Linked DNA regions of Hahella chejuensis KCTC 2396. The protein of the gene in region 2 interacts with the protein of the main gene of each other region in a pairwise test. Links are inferred from orthologs where the notes say so. Each region holds a gene or a part of one and is shown on either strand. Other genes may lie near its edges. The genes, in order: HCH_RS26225 and sfsA.

Evidence for each region.
Region 1: the proteins of sfsA (region 2) and HCH_RS26225 interact in binary tests that used the Escherichia coli proteins (3 or more experiments, as listed by UniProt). The link is inferred for Hahella chejuensis KCTC 2396 from one-to-one orthologs.

What each region holds. Positions count from the first base shown.
Region 1 is NC_007645.1:5,961,564-5,969,269, forward strand. Bases 2,905-5,705 are described here. They hold HCH_RS26225 (glutamate-5-semialdehyde dehydrogenase), read right to left. Parts: upstream 5,033-5,705; coding sequence 3,776-5,032; downstream 2,905-3,775. Other genes in these bases: rsfS (ribosome silencing factor), read right to left, coding at 2,905-2,978; nadD (nicotinate-nucleotide adenylyltransferase), read right to left, coding at 3,086-3,745; HCH_RS26230 (GGDEF domain-containing protein), read left to right, coding at 5,155-5,705. Also shown: mrdA (penicillin-binding protein 2), read right to left, coding at 1-1,830; 23S rRNA (pseudouridine(1915)-N(3))-methyltransferase RlmH, read right to left, coding at 2,114-2,584; more of rsfS, read right to left, coding at 2,625-2,904; more of HCH_RS26230, read left to right, coding at 5,706-6,159; HCH_RS26235 (GGDEF domain-containing protein), read left to right, coding at 6,149-7,135; HCH_RS26240 (bifunctional DedA family/phosphatase PAP2 family protein), read left to right, coding at 7,358-7,706. UniProt on the Escherichia coli protein: Catalyzes the NADPH-dependent reduction of L-glutamate 5-phosphate into L-glutamate 5-semialdehyde and phosphate. The product spontaneously undergoes cyclization to form 1-pyrroline-5-carboxylate.
Region 2 is NC_007645.1:6,388,759-6,396,456, forward strand. The notes cover bases 2,601-5,393. They hold sfsA (DNA/RNA nuclease SfsA), read right to left. Parts: upstream 4,464-5,393; coding sequence 3,738-4,463; downstream 2,601-3,737. Other genes in these bases: HCH_RS28190 (Crp/Fnr family transcriptional regulator), read left to right, coding at 2,601-3,373; HCH_RS28195 (Rieske (2Fe-2S) protein), read left to right, coding at 3,381-3,752; dksA (RNA polymerase-binding protein DksA), read left to right, coding at 4,683-5,123; gluQRS (tRNA glutamyl-Q(34) synthetase GluQRS), read left to right, coding at 5,145-5,393. Also shown: mrcB (penicillin-binding protein 1B), read right to left, coding at 1-262; HCH_RS28180 (AAA family ATPase), read left to right, coding at 452-2,026; HCH_RS28185 (pentapeptide repeat-containing protein), read left to right, coding at 2,225-2,566; more of HCH_RS28190, read left to right, coding at 2,582-2,600; more of gluQRS, read left to right, coding at 5,394-6,050; HCH_RS34505 (hypothetical protein), read left to right, coding at 6,206-6,382; HCH_RS28220 (sensor histidine kinase), read left to right, coding at 6,372-7,698. UniProt on the Escherichia coli protein: Binds to DNA non-specifically. Could be a regulatory factor involved in maltose metabolism.

The DNA.
Region 1 (7,706 bases), 430 kb from region 2 along the record:
TTCGGGTCCAACCAAATGGGCGTCAAACATTTTGCGCGCCACCGGCGCAGCCGCACCGCTGCCTCCGCCCCCGTTTTCAACCAATACCGCCACTGCGATTTTGGGGTTATCCACTGGCGCAAAGCCGACAAAAAGAGCGTGGTCACGATGACGTTCAGCGATGGCTTCCGCGTCATACACGGCATTCTGTTTGATGCCGATTACCTGCGCCGTCCCGGTTTTTCCCGCCATTTTGTAGGGTGAGTCCTTACCGCTGGAGCGGGCTGTGCCATGACGCCCATGCATAACGCCTTCCATCGCCTTGATCACATAGTTCCAATACCACTCCTGCTTGAGCGTGACGTCAGGCGGCGATTCAATATCCGTCACTTCACTTTCATTCAGTGTCTTGATCAAACGAGGACGCACCCACTTGCCTCGATTAGCCAGAACCGCCGTGGCGGTGGCCAACTGCATGGGGGTGGAAAGCATGAAGCCCTGACCGATGCCCATATTCAAGGAGTCGCCCGGGAACCAGGGAAGTCGCCGCGCCGCGCGCTTCCACTCTCGTGAGGGTAAGATGCCATCCTGAGCTTCGTCGATGTCGTAAACCGTCTGCTCACCGAAGCCGAACTGCGCCATATAGGCGTACATGTTATCGACCCCCATACGGAAAGCCATATCGTAGAAGAAAACGTCACACGATTGCTCAATGGAGGCATTGAGATCCACCCAGCCATGGCCGGAGCGCTTCCAATCGCGATACTTGCGGTCATCGTTTTTAAGCTGATACCACCCCGGATCCCATATCCGGGTATTAACGTTGATGGTTTCCGTATCCAATCCCGCCAGACCCAGAAACGGTTTGACGGTGGAGCCGGGCGGATATTGCCCCCGCAGCGCGCGGTTAAAAAGAGGAATGTCAGGTGAATCCTGCAATGCTTTATAGGTCGCGGAGTCGATGCCGGTGACAAACAGGTTGGGATCAAAACTGGGCGTACTGACCAGCGCAAGTATCCCGCCGGTGGAAGGCTCTATCGCCACGACCGCGCCCCGTCTGCCATCCAGCGCCTCTATGGCGGCGCGCTGCAGATTGACATCCAGGTACAAGGAAATATCGGAGCCAGGGGTTGGCGCAGCACGATCCAGAACTCTTAAAACCCGCCCCCGCGCGTCAGTTTCCACTGTCTGATAGCCAACGGAGCCATGCAGCAGGCTTTCATAATGACGCTCCACGCCAAGTTTGCCGTAATACTGCGTGCCGCTGTAATTGGCGGGGTCGACCTGCTTCAACTCCCGCTCGCTGATGCGGCCGACATATCCCAGCACATGAGCCAGGGTGTCGCCCAGCGGATAGTAGCGGATCAACTCAGCCTCGACTTCAACGCCCGCAAGTCGGTGTCGGTTCACGGCGATGCGAGCGATCTCCTCTTCCGTCAGCCTTGACTTCAATGTCACCGATTCGTATGGACGCCTACGCTGCCCCATCCGCTTGCGAAACGACTCAACGTCATCTTCTGTAATCTCAAGAATGTCTTGTAGTTCCGCGATTGTGGCTTCCAGATCTTGCGTTCTTTCTTTCACCAATGTGAGGGAAAACGTAGGCTGATTATCCGCCAGCAACACGCCATTGCGATCATAGATCAAGCCACGAGTGGGCGTGATGGATTGCAACTGCATGCGGTTACGGTCAGAAAGGGTCTTGTAGACTTCGTGTTGGCTGATTTGCAGGTAGTAATAGCGCGCAAACAGCGCAAGGCTCAAGGCGATCACTCCCAGTGCAGCCCAAATGGCCCGTTGGAAAAAAATGCGTTGCTCGCGGAAGTGGTCTTTCAGCTCTCGGGAAGCCATGGCTCTTTGTGGTCAATACCGTCAGTTGCTGGTTATGTCAGGCTCCGCCGGTAGATATTATTCTGGTCGCGGACGCAGGCGCTATTATCTTAGTCCTATCTATCCGAGGACGGTACTTACTATCTTTCCATTATTCCCATACTTACCTCCTTTTCTCCTTTAATTCGGGAAACGACTCAGTCAATCTTCAATTTGGAGCCGCCCTCAATCAGGGCCGGGGCCGTCTGTGCGGCCCGCCCGCTTGGTCTCCCCGCCTTGATCAGGCCTGACGCCGGTATATTGATTATTCCCGGTGGTAAGGATGTCCTTGCAATATGGTCCAGGCTCGATAAAGCTGCTCCGCGAGCAGCACTCGAACCAACGGATGCGGCAGCGTCAACGGCGACAGCGACCATTGTTGATTCGCTCTCGCTCGACACGCATCGCTCAGCCCGTCCGGTCCTCCCACCAGCAAAGCGACATCCTGCCCGGACATGCGCCAGCGCTCCATTTGTTGCGACAATTGGGGAGTGGACCATGACTTGCCTTCGACTTCCAATGCGACGACATGATCGCCGGAACCCAGTGACTGCAAAATGCTCTCTCCTTCCTGGATCTTGAGCTTATGCGGGTCCGCGTTCTTTTGACGCCTGGGCATGGGTATTTCGATGAGCTGCAAGGGCATGTCACGAGGCATACGTTTAACGTACTCGTTATAACCCTGCTCAACCCAGCCAGGCATTTTACCGCCCACTGCGATTAGCTTTATCCGCACTGTAATTCTTTAATCGTCAATAAATACTTTATCGCCGGAATTACACGTGATGCGACATGGATTCCGCCACTGGCGAATCGCGCCAGAAGCGCTCCAGATCATAAAACTCCCGGGACGACGGCAGCATGACATGAACCACGATATCGCCCAGATCCACCAGGATCCAATCGGACGCCGCGCCGCCTTCAGAGCCCAGCGGACGACCGCCGTTGGCTTTGACTTCAGCAATGACGTTATCCGCGATGGATTTAACGTGACGATTTGAGGTTCCGCTGGCGATAACCATGTAGTCCGTTACGCTGGTGCGGTCTTTTACATCCAGCACGGAGATATCTTTTGCTTTGATATCTTCCAGTGCTTTAATGACTATCTCTTTCAGATTTTCAGTCTCCATAACGCCTCATAGAGGGGGGGGTTAAAGAATATTTAAATAATGCGGCGCCCGCCGCCCGCAAGCGGTTTCCAATAACTGTCGCGTTGCAATAATTAAGGAAAAGCGCCCTAGGCATTCACAGCGCCATACAAACGATGCTGGCGAATATATCGCCACACCGAATCCGGTAGTAAGAAACGGGGGGATAGGCGCAAGCCGATCAGCTCACGCACCTTGGAACTGGAAATTCCCATTTGGGTAAGCGTAATAAATCCAACCTTTCCGGCAGGCTGGCGTATCAGGTCGTTATTGCTCTCTGCGGAGTGCTGACGCAAAAAATCTCCCAATTCACCTTGCTCACAAAATGACCAACCCGGTCTGTTAACCACCATTATATGGGCTAATTGAATAATTTCCAGCCATCTTCGCCATTTTGGCAGTGACTCGAATGCGTCAGTCCCCATAACAAATATCAACGGCCGCAGATTACCTACCTCTTGACGCAGCTCCAACAGCGTATCCACCGTATAGCTGGCGCCAGTTCTGCGAACCTCAACTTCGTCAATACGCAAGCTTGGTTCTCCTTCCAACGCCAGCCGCAGCATGGCTAGACGATGTTCCCCGGACGCCTTGGGAGCCGAGCGATGACGCGGGTCGCCACAGGGAATCAGGCGCACTTCGGCTGACTCGCCGAAGTGCTGCTGTAGTTCCAGCGCCGTACGCAAGTGACCGAAATGTATGGGATCGAAAGTGCCGCCAAGCAGCACTATGGGAGAATGTTCCTGCATGATCAGGTAGGAAAACTCGCCTCGCGCCCGTTACTGCCTAATATGGCCATCTCCGAGCACCACGTATTTTTGTGAGGTCAGCCCTTCCAGTCCGACGGGACCACGCGCATGAATTTTATCGGTGGAAATGCCGATTTCCGCGCCCAAGCCATATTCAAAGCCGTCAGCGAATCGTGTGGATGCGTTGATCATCACCGAGCTGGAGTCTACCTCCGTCAGAAAACGACGGCCTTTGCTGTAGCTCTCCGTCACGATCGCGTCAGTATGATGCGAGCCATAGTGATTGATATGAGCTATCGCCTCATCCAGGTTTTCAACTACCTTGATCGCCAGAATCGGCGCCAGATATTCTTCGGACCAATCCGCTTCCACTGCGCTCAACGCCTGCGGCAGGATTTCCCGGGTTCGCTCGCAGCCCCGCAACTCAACGCCTTTCTCGGCGTAGGCTTGCGCCAACTGCGGCAAAATGGTTGCGGCGACAGGCGCGTCCACCAATAGCGTCTCCATAGTATTACACGTGCCGTAACGCTGGGTTTTCGAGTTAACCGCAATAGTCAGGGCTTTATTCAGATCCGCATCGCGGTCGATAAAAACATGGCAGACGCCATCCAGATGCTTTATGACAGGCACCCTGGCTTCGCGACTGATGCGCTCGATCAGTCCCTTGCCGCCACGAGGGACGATAACGTCGACATAATCAGGCATGGTAATCAGTTCGCCCACAGCAGCGCGATCCGTCGTCTTGATCACCTGCACCACTGATGCAGGCAAACCCGCTGTTTTCAAACCATTTTCGATACAGGCGGCGATCGCCTGATTGGAATGAATGGCTTCAGAGCCCCCGCGCAGAATGGTGGCGTTGCCTGATTTCAAACACAGGCTGGCCGCTTCAACGGTCACATTGGGACGAGACTCATAGATGATGCCCACAACGCCTAACGGCACGCGCATTTTGCCGACTTGAATTCCGCTGGGACGATAGTTAAGACCCGTAATTTCGCCTACCGGGTCCGGCAGTGCTGCAACCTGATGCAACCCTTTGATCATAGCGTCGATACGGGCCGGCGTCAGCTCCAGACGATCAAGCAATGCAGCGTCCAGGCCATTCGCCCGACCGGACTCCAGATCTTTGGCGTTAGCGGCCATCAGTTCTTCTCGCGCGGCGTCGATAGCTTCCGCAGTAGCGATCAGCGCTTTGTTCTTGACGCCGGTGTCCGCTTTAGCGATCAATCGGGACGCCGAGCGGGCTTCGCTCCCCACTTCGCGCATGTAGGCATTTATATCCATGCAGTCTAAGACCTCTGCTTGGTATTTCCGAAACATGATGTAAACTGGCTATTATACATCAGCAAATGCTGAATAATACTGACAACTTATACTCAAATCCCCGATGCATAACATAAAACAACATGACGCCCGTTGAGCTAAACAACCAACTGCGCAGTAAAGCTTATTCTCTCGCGGCGGTAGTCGCCGCACTTTTGGCGCTGGGCGCCGCACTCTTCGCAGAGTGGTTGATGGCCGGCGTCGCCGGCGTATTCGCAGGCCTGTTGCTGGCCAACGGCAAGCTCAATCAACGCCATGGAGAGCAACCCGCTCCGTTATGGTTGTCCCATGTCATCGTGGTGTTTCTGGTGATCATCACCCTGGCGGCCATGGTGCGCTATCCGGGCACCGCCGAGCAATGGTGCTACATTGTGCCGTTGATCGCCTTTCTGATTTATCGGATTCAAGTGGCGACTATCGTCACCTCCGCTTACTCCATCGCATTAGCGCTGGCGCTTATCGGCTATTATCAGGGGCCGGAAAAAGTGCAGATCTTCTTCATCTACTTATTGAGCTTGGCCATGTCTCTGGCTTTTGTGTATCTGCGCGAGATCAAAGAACAGCAGCTCAAGCCGTTGCGCCGCACCGACAACCTTACTCTGGCGTCCACCCGCGAGTATCTGGCGCAAGACCTCGACAAGGAAATTCAGCGCAGCGAGCGCGAAGGCACTGACTTGTCTATTCTGGCCTTGAGCATTGATAGCAACTCCCTGGAGCACGCCTCCGCCGACGATAAAGATCACATTCTGCACAGGCTGGGTCGCATGCTGCATGAGAATCTACGCCTGTTCGACAGCTACTATCGTTATGAAAACGTGGACTTTATTATTCTGCTGCCCCACTGCAACTCCAGAGAGGCGACGAAGAAAGCATCGCAGTTGAGAGTGAAAGCAAAACAGGCGCTGAGCACGCGCGAGATCACAGTCACCGTCAGCCTGGGACTGGCGACGCTCAATGTTGGCGATACTCCAGAAACGCTGATCGCCAACGCCCGTCGCGCGCTCACATTCGCCCGCAACAAAGGCGCGAATCAACAGACTGATTTCCTGGAAGTGGAATCCGACGGAGGAGCGACACTTGCTGGCTGAATCCTATTTACGCACCCGTACGCGCATCGCCTTATACCTGGCGACGTTGTTCCTGCTCTTGTTCATGTCCGTACAAAATGTTCGCTACGGCTTATATGACCTGTTTTACATGAGCATTCTACTGGCGCCGGCGATGCTGTTCGGAGCCATTTACGCCTGGGCTCGACGCAGCGACCTGAACGCCTATGGCGGTCATCTCGCGGTGTTGACCGTTATGCTCGTGGTGGTCTCGCTACAGCTGAGCGGCGGTCAAAAGGCGATCGTACATTGGCTGTATGGCATCGGGCTGTTCAGCTTTTTGCTTCTTCCTCTGCGCCCCGCGTTTACTTTCAATATTGTCACCTTGCTCATCAGCAGCGTCGCTCTGTCATACAGCGACTCTTTCTATAGCACGCTGCGTTTCGCCACCAGTTATGCGCTGTTAGTCGGCCTGGCCGGCGTCTACGCCTATTTGTATCACCATAAATCCCGCTTTCTGGTGCATGCGTCCATCAAAGACCCACTCACCGGCGCCTACAATCAAAAGCACCTGGAATTCTCTCTCAAGCAGGAAATTTCTCGTTCGGAAGCCACGTCCCACCCCTTGTCTCTGGTGGTATTGGAAGTCGACTTTTTCGATCAGCAGCGCGAAGTGCAGGGGCAGAATTTCATTAATGAGCTGCTTTCTCAATTCGGCGCCCAACTCCTGCAAATGACCCGAGCGGGCGACAGTATCTACTACGTCGATAATGGCCGCTTTTTCATTATGTTGCCGATGACGCCAGAAGAAGGGTTGCTGGTGATCGCGGAGCGTTTACGTCGCAGTGTGGAGGAGCATACCTGGCCAATTATCGACAGTCTCACTGTCAGCGTAGGTTGCCTGACGCGGAAATCCGGAGAAACAGACGATCAGGCTCTGACGGACCGGGCGTTGACCGCTTTAAAGCAGGCCCAGCAATCCGGTCATAACCGCGTGGTGCTAAGCAAGTCCAAATAACCGGAGCCATTCAGGCTCCTGTCGCCGCCAAATGATCAGGTCACTTACTCTTTCCTGGTCTACCTGTACGCCCGCGTGAGCGGCCAAACATTACCAGTCTTTCAGGGCGGAAAGTTAGAAAAAAGGCCGCCTGCAGCTTAAAATAGCCCTCCGAAAAGCGCTCACCTGGAGATACTTACAATCGGGCGATGCGCCAATAGTTTCAGTTGCAAAGGAAACACTGTGTCTCCGAATTCTCTTCTCATTTGGATGCAACAGCATCCTGACTGGTTAGCTATCGCCGTCTTCCTGGTGGCTTTTCTGGAATCCCTGGCTATCGCCGGCATTATCATACCCGGAGTCGTATTGCTGTTCGGTCTCGCGGCGATTTGCGGCGGCGGCGCGCTGGCGTTGCAATGGACCATCATGGCGGCCTTTTTAGGCGCAGTCTGTGGCGATGGCTTGAGTTTCTATCTCGGTAAATACCTGGATGTCCGCGTTCGCGGGTTGTGGCCTTTGTCGAAATACCCTGACCTGCTGACGCAAGGAGAAAGCTTCTTTCAGCGCCATGGCGGAAAAAGCGTCATTATCG
Region 2 (7,698 bases):
CTTCCTCAACCTGCCCTCGGGTGTAGTTCTGACCAGGGAAGAACTCCATGGGACGCGCGAACACCTGGGCAGGTAGCTGCCAGCGTTTACCCTCAAACTTCTCTCTTACGGTCGCATCCAGATAAATGGTCCAAATCACCAGTAAGACGGAGAGAACCAAAGTCACTTTAAAAAGGATGGAAAGGATGCGTCTTTTTGGTGCGGTCTTTTTCTTGCCGGGCCGCTTATTTGCAGGCTTGCGGGCTGTTTTAGGTTTCGACATGGGAATGTAGATGGTTTAAGCTCTAGTCTGCTGGCGCGGCTGCCTTTTATTCTCGTTGAAACGCGTTGTTTCAGGATGTTAGATGTGCGCCAGATGATTGTTTTTCGGGCGGTCGCGGCGGTTATCATAACCAATTTCAGCAATCAGTGGCATGAAACCCTCGCAATATTAAATAAGAAGGAGCGACGCGTGAGCGAGAGCTTAATCAAAGCGCTGCAGGATCCGGCAGTCTATGGACATCCCGTCACACAGTTTCAACTCGTCGAAACACATATCTCCTGGGTCATCCTGACCGGGCCATACGCCTACAAAATCAAGAAACCCATGGATTTCGGCTTTCTTAATTTCACAGATCTGGAGCGCCGCCGCTTCTATTGCGAGGAAGAACTACGGCTCAATCGTCGCCTTGCTCCTGAGATTTACCTGGGGTTGGTCAGAATTACCGGCTCAGAGGCGAAACCCTCCATCGACGGCAATGGCGACGTAATCGAATATGCAGTCAAAATGAAGCAGTTCAACCCCAACGATCTGCTCAGCAAACTACCCAATGATTCAGATAAACTGCCCCGCTATCTGGACGCCCTCAGCCAGCAACTCGCAGATTTCCACATGCAAGAGTCCGCCGTCGCCGACAGCAGCAGTGAATTTGGCGATCCCGAACAAGTTTTTGCGCCAGTGCAACAAAACTTCGACCAAGTCCGCCCGATGTTGTCTGACGCGGCGGAATTGCGACAACTGGAATACATCGAAGGCTGGGCGCAAAGTACTTACGAGCGCCTGCGTCCATTTCTGCAGTCACGCAAAGACAAAGGCTTTGTGCGGGAATGTCACGGAGACGTGCATCTTGGCAACGTAACCTTGTTTGAAAACAGGGTCACTCTGTTCGACTGCATCGAGTTTAACGAAGACTTTCGCTGGACAGATGTTTACAACGACCTCGCCTTCCTGATGATGGATCTGGAAGATCGGGGCATGAAGCACCTCTCCTACCGGTTTCTGAATAAATATCTGGAAATTACCGGCGACTACGCCGGCGCTGAGTTACTGCCTTTCTATAAGTCATATCGCGCAATGGTGAGATGCAAAGTGGCGCTGTTTACCCTTGGCGCGCCGGGATTGAGCGAGGAGGCGAAGGCGGAGCAGGTGCGCAAATACCGTAAGTACCTGGAATTGGCGGAAAGCTATATGGATGTTCCCACACGCTTTTTACTCATTACCCATGGCGTTTCCGGCACAGGCAAGTCCACCATCACCTCCCGTTTGCTGGAGCGGTTGAGCGCCATTCGCCTACGTTCGGACGTCGAGCGTAAGCGCCTGTTCGGTTTTTCTCATCTCGACAGCACTGGCGCCTCCGGCAGTGACCAAGGCATCTATAACAAAGACGCCTCAATTAAAACCTACTCCCATCTCGCTGACACCGCCCGCGCCCTGTTGCACTGCGGGGCAGCAGTGATCATTGACGCCACTTTCCTCCGTTATGATCAACGTCAACAAATGGAAAAAGTCGCGGAAGAGGAAGGCGTTCCGTTCGCAGTAGTGGACTGCCGGGTGCCTCTGGATGAAATCGAGCGCCGTCTAAACCGTCGCAAGGAAAAGAACGACGACCCCGCTGAAGCCGGTGTGGAAGTCATGCACAAACAACTCACCCGGGATGAACCCTTCCAGGAAGACGAGCTGCCTCACGTGTTAGTGGTTGCTACCGATAGCTCAGAGGACATTCAGACTCTGACCGAAAAGTTAGTGCAACGTCTCGGCGCAGCTTAAGCTGCGCTGACTCAACCCATATCCATTGCTATTGCGTCGTTTTATCGTTCCGTTTTGTTACGGAAGACTACATGACTTGACTTAAACCTCTGTCTATACTGCGATTATGCGTCGTTATTGTCACGGCGCCCCGATTAGCGTTTACTCAGGGCGGCCTTATCCGCCAAGTCGCAGAATTCTTTCCGGAGGTGCAGGTCAATGGAACGGGTCAAGATAATAGATCACTCTCTTTATCAACTACTTCGTTCTGAAAAGGTCGATGAGTTCAATAAGCAGAAACAGTCCACCCCTGTTCCCAGCTTTGAACTCTGCGACTTTCGCGGCCTGGATTTGCGAGGCCTTGACGCATCGGGCCTGGATCTTAAAGGCGCGTACTTTCGAGGAGCGGATCTGCGCGGCATCGACTTCCGCAAAGCGGATCTGGAAGGAGCCAGCATCGCCAGCACCAAAATATCAGGCTGTTACTTTCCTGAAGAGCTGTCTCCAGACGAAATTGTTATGTCAGTCACCCATGGCACGCGCCTACGCTACCGTCGTTGAACCGGAACCGGACCTATGTTTTTACTTGGTGAACACGTGGCCTCCGTCGAAGGCCTGCTCGAATATGTAAACAGCTCCGCGCGCAGCCTGCAAAGATTGCTTCCTCCCAGCCCGAACAATATAGAACTCTACCCCGGCACAGATTTGTTCACGCGCATTCCCCGCGGCCACTTGTGCCTGGTGCGACGCGGGATGCTCTCGGCCGTCATGGACAACCGGGTCGCCTATATCCTTCAACCCGGAGATGTCGCTGGTATTGAAGGCGGCATTAAAGCGGCGACTGTCAGCTATGTGTGTGAAGACCCAGTAGAGCTGGATTGCTTTTCTCCCGTCGCTTTTCAGGAACTGATGAAAGAAAACCAGCAACTCTCTAACACATGGCAAAGCTATGTCGTCGGTCTGATGACCCTTTTCAGCCACTCCTACGGCGATATCAGTAAAGAACAACACCGCCCTCAGGCCGGGTTTACTCGCTACAAGCCGGGGGATGTCATCATTCGCCAGGGTGAAGAAGCAGACAACGTCTACACCATGATGAAGGGCGATGCGAAGGTCTTTATCGATGAACAGGAAGTCGGTGAAGTGCATGAAGGGGAAATTTTCGGCGCTATCGCCGCGCTGACCAACGCCCCTCGCAACGCCACCGTTGTGGCGGGAAATTCATGCACTGTCATGGCGGTGCCAAAAACCCAGTTCGTCAGCCTGATTCACGCTCACCCGGAGACCTGTTTCCATTTATTGGAAAATATGGCTCGGACCATCAACGATCTGAACCGCCGCCTGACTGGCGATTCCGCTGCGCTCTAGCTATTTCATGGCGTCACGAAAACTGCTGGGCGGCGTACCGGCGCGCGAGCTGGATCAGTTGGCGGACGGCGCCTGCCGCGGCTTCCAGTTAGCCGACAACAGTGTCTTTGTGGTTAAGCAACGCAACGCCTTGTTCGCCTACGTCAACAGCTGCCCGCATTTGGGCATAGAGCTGGAATGGATGCCGGACCAGTTTCTCGACCAAGCCCGGCAATTTATCCACTGCGCTACACACGGCGCGCTGTTTTTGATCCACTCTGGAGAGTGCATCAGCGGCCCGTGCCAGGGACAATCTCTTCAACGACTGGAAATGGAGCGCGCTGACGACGAATGGCGCTTCTATATCTGCCCTGTTGACGCAGATTTAGAACGCTTCTGAATCAAACGGCGTTACCTCTAATTTTTGAGTCAGTCTTATTTCCCCTGGCGTAATCTCCGATTTATACGCCAACACTTCCACGCCCGCCTCTATAGCTTCCGATAGCAAAGCCCCGTAACGAGCATCAATGTGAGTGGCGGGACTCACTACGGAAATACCGCTATGGTTGACGCAAAATACCAGTGCGGCCCGCTTTCCATTTCTCACCACAGACATCAGCTCCTCCAAATGCTTTTGACCGCGGGTACTCACGGCATCGGGAAAATATCCACGCCCATGCAAGCAAAGAGTGACGTTTTTCACTTCTACATAACAGTCGGGAAGCTCGGAGGAACCGGAAAGCATCCAATCAGCCCGGCTGTTCTGATCCCCGAACTTCACTTCAGCCTTCTTTAAAGGATATCCCTGCAATTCCTTGATCACGCCGGCGTCAACCGCCTCACCCACAAGTTGGTTCGGACGCGCCGTATTCACGCACGCGAACTCTCCGGCTGGGGTCTCCACCAATTCCCAAGTATGTCGATACTTGCGGGCGGGATTGCCGGAGTCGCTGTAGTACACAAGACTTCCGGGCTCAGCGCACCCCGTCATCGCCCCCGTGTTCGGGCAGTGGATGGTCAGCTCAGCGCCATCGGGAAGCTGGATATCCGCCAGAAACCGCTTGTAACGTTTCAGCAATCGTCCGGGCGTTGGAACTATATCGATTTTCAAAAAATGACTCCTTATTTGCACTGATAAACACCGAAAATAGCAATCGCATTAAATTGGACTACTTTGAAATAAATAAGGGTTGGCGATCAGTTCAGTTATCTGCTATGTTTCGCTCGCTTAAATCCTGACAAATCGCGAATATTAGCAAATATGAGTCCAGTGCGGGCGCGGGAGCCTACACTACTTGGTATTGAGAAGTGACTAGACGAGGCAGAAGATATGCCAAATGAAAAAGCGGGTAGCGCTGGTAAGTTCACGAATTTTACTCCGTATGAAATTGGTGACAACGAAGAATACATGAGCCCTGCTCAGCTGGAGCATTTCAAACAGATCCTGCTGGACTGGAAACAAGAGCTCATGGAAGAAGTAGACCGCACCATGCACCATATGCAAGAAGACGCGGCCAACTATGCAGACCCCAGCGATAGGGCGACTCAGGAAGAAGAATTCAGCTTGGAACTGCGCACTCGCGACAGAGAGCGTAAGCTGATCAAGAAAATTGACCAGACTATCGATCAGATTGATCGGGAAGATTACGGTTTTTGTGAATCCTGCGGCGTGGAAATCGGCATTCGCCGTTTGGAAGCCCGCCCAACCGCTACGCTGTGCATTGACTGCAAAACGCTGGCGGAAATTCGGGAAAAGCAAACCGGCATCTAATCCGGCCTCGCCCGCGTCTTTATGCAGGCAGTCTCTTCGGATATCTATCGAGGGCGCTTCGCGCCCTCACCCACAGGCCCTCTTCACTTCGGCTCGTTGGTCGGCGCACTGGCCAGCTATCTTGACGCGCGCAGCAGACAAGGCATCTGGCTCGTTCGTATCGAAGACATCGATCCTCTACGGGAAGTCCCCGGCGCCGCTGACAGCATTCTACGAACACTCGAAGCGCACGGCATGCTGTGGGACGAAAGCATTATCTATCAATCTCACCGACTTTCCGCCTACAGCGAGCTGCTGGCGCAATTGCTTGCAAACGGCCACGCCTATCCCTGCCCTTGCAGTCGCAAAGAGTTGTCTGAGCGCCACGGTCGCCATCTGGACGCCTGCCGCTTACGTCAAACGCCCCCAGGCGCCGAGTACGCCTACCGATTCGCTGTAACAGACGCAGAACACAGTTTTAACGACTTGATACAAGGCGCCGTTCCCTACCGCCTGCATGGAGAGTTGGATGATTTCGTCATCCGGCGCAAAGAAGGCTTTTTCTCCTACCAACTGGCGGTCGTTTGCGATGATTTGGCACAAGGCGTCAGCCATATCATTCGCGGTTCCGACCTGCTCGACTCCACGCCATTGCAGTATCAAATGTATCAGGCGCTGGGTAGAGCGTGTCCGCAAGTCGGACACTTCCCGGTTGTCGTCGACGCTTCCGGCGCCAAACTCAGCAAACAGAACCTGGCCCCTGGGCTGGATAACCGGCAAATCATGAACAATCTCCGAGCCGCCGCCACAGCTCTGTTAATTGATAACATAGAGCTGATGCAAGCCGAAACGCCTCATGAGCTCTTACCGCAACTAACGCTGCGCTGGTCCCGCGACAAGATTCATGGACTGCGCAGCGTTCCTCTGCCTGACATCGCCAGCGCATAAAGCGCTTAAAAGCTGTTACCCTGTTTTCACCCGCTTATATTTAATAAGTGCGCGAAAACAACTAATTGGGAAGCCAAAAAGGTATTTTGCATGCTCCCGTTTCCTCCAGTAACATGGACAAACCTAGTCTTCCGGGTATTTTGGTAACGCGGTCTATGTATATCTATCGCTTGGTGTTTCTGCTGATTTTAGGCGTCTATATATTTTCACCAGTGATCATGGACTGGTGGATCGCGCCGGGTAGCGCCTGGTACAGGCCTTACATTATCTGGTTCCTGCTGATTGTCGTCGCATACTGGTTAGAGCGAAAGCGGGGACCGAATGAATTTTAGCGCCTGGAGCCTGTTCGCCTACGGCGCCTTGTATCTAAGCGCATTGTTTGGCTTGGCTTACATCACTGAGCGCGGCTGGATACCATTGCGCTGGGTCCGACACCCCGCTACCTATGTTCTATCGCTCGGCGTCTACGCCAGCGCTTGGGCGTTTTACGGCTCCGTCGGTCTGGCCTACGAATTTGGTTACGGCTTTCTGGCTTTCTATTTAGGCGTTTGCGGCGCGTTTCTCCTTGCGCCAGTGTTGTTGATTCCGGTTCTGCGAGTCACCAAATCCTATCAACTTTCTTCAGTGGCGGATTTATTCACCTTCCGCTACCGCAGTCAGGCCGCCGGCACCATCAGCACGCTCTTCATCAGCTTTGCTTCGCTGGCGTTGCTGGCGCTGCAGTTTCAGGCGCTCGACAATTCTCTGCATGTCCTGGCGCCTTTGGAAGATACGCGAATTGTAAGCCTGCTGTTCTGCGCCATGATTATTTTCTTCGCTATCTTCTTCGGCGCCCGAGGGCAAACTCGCGCAGAAAGACACCCCAGCCTGATCGTGGCTATCGCGCTTGAAGGCGGCCTCAAACTCGTAATCATTCTGGCCCTGGCCATATTAATCGCCTATCAGGTGTTCGGCGGCTTTGGAGAAGTGAATAACTGGCTGCAAGAGAACGCGCAGCGCATCAGCGCTATGGAGCGCCATTTGGAGGAGGGCCCCTGGCGGGCGATGCTGCTGATCTTCTTCGCCTCCGCTTTGGTGATGCCGCACATGTTTCATGTCACCTTTACGGAAAACCTGAATCCCAATGCGCTTTACAAAGCGAGCTGGGGACTACCGGTTTATCTGCTCCTGATGAGCCTGCCCATTCCCATTTTCATGTGGGCGGGCATCAAGCTATCCGTTCCCACTACGCCGGAGTTTTTTATTCTCGGCCTGGGCCAGGTGCTCAACGCCCCCTGGATTAGCATCGTCGCCTTTCTTGGCGGACTGACCGCCGCCAGCGGCTTATTGATCGTGACCTGTCTGGCGCTGGCCTCGATGATGCTCAACCACGTTATCCTCCCGGTGTATCAGCCATTGTCCCGCGGCAATATCTATTCCTGGCTGACCTGGGTAAGACGCGGTTTGATTTTGTTTATCCTCGGCTCCGGCTACCTGTTCTCTCTGTTCCTGGACAACCGCTTCTCCCTCTCCGAGCTGGGCATACTGGCGTTTTCCGCCGGCCTGCAACTATTGCCAGGAGTCATGGCCGTCATTTATTGGCCCCTGGGGAACCGCAACGGCTTCATCAGCGGCTTATGCGCCGGCGTAAGCCTGTGGTTCGTCACCA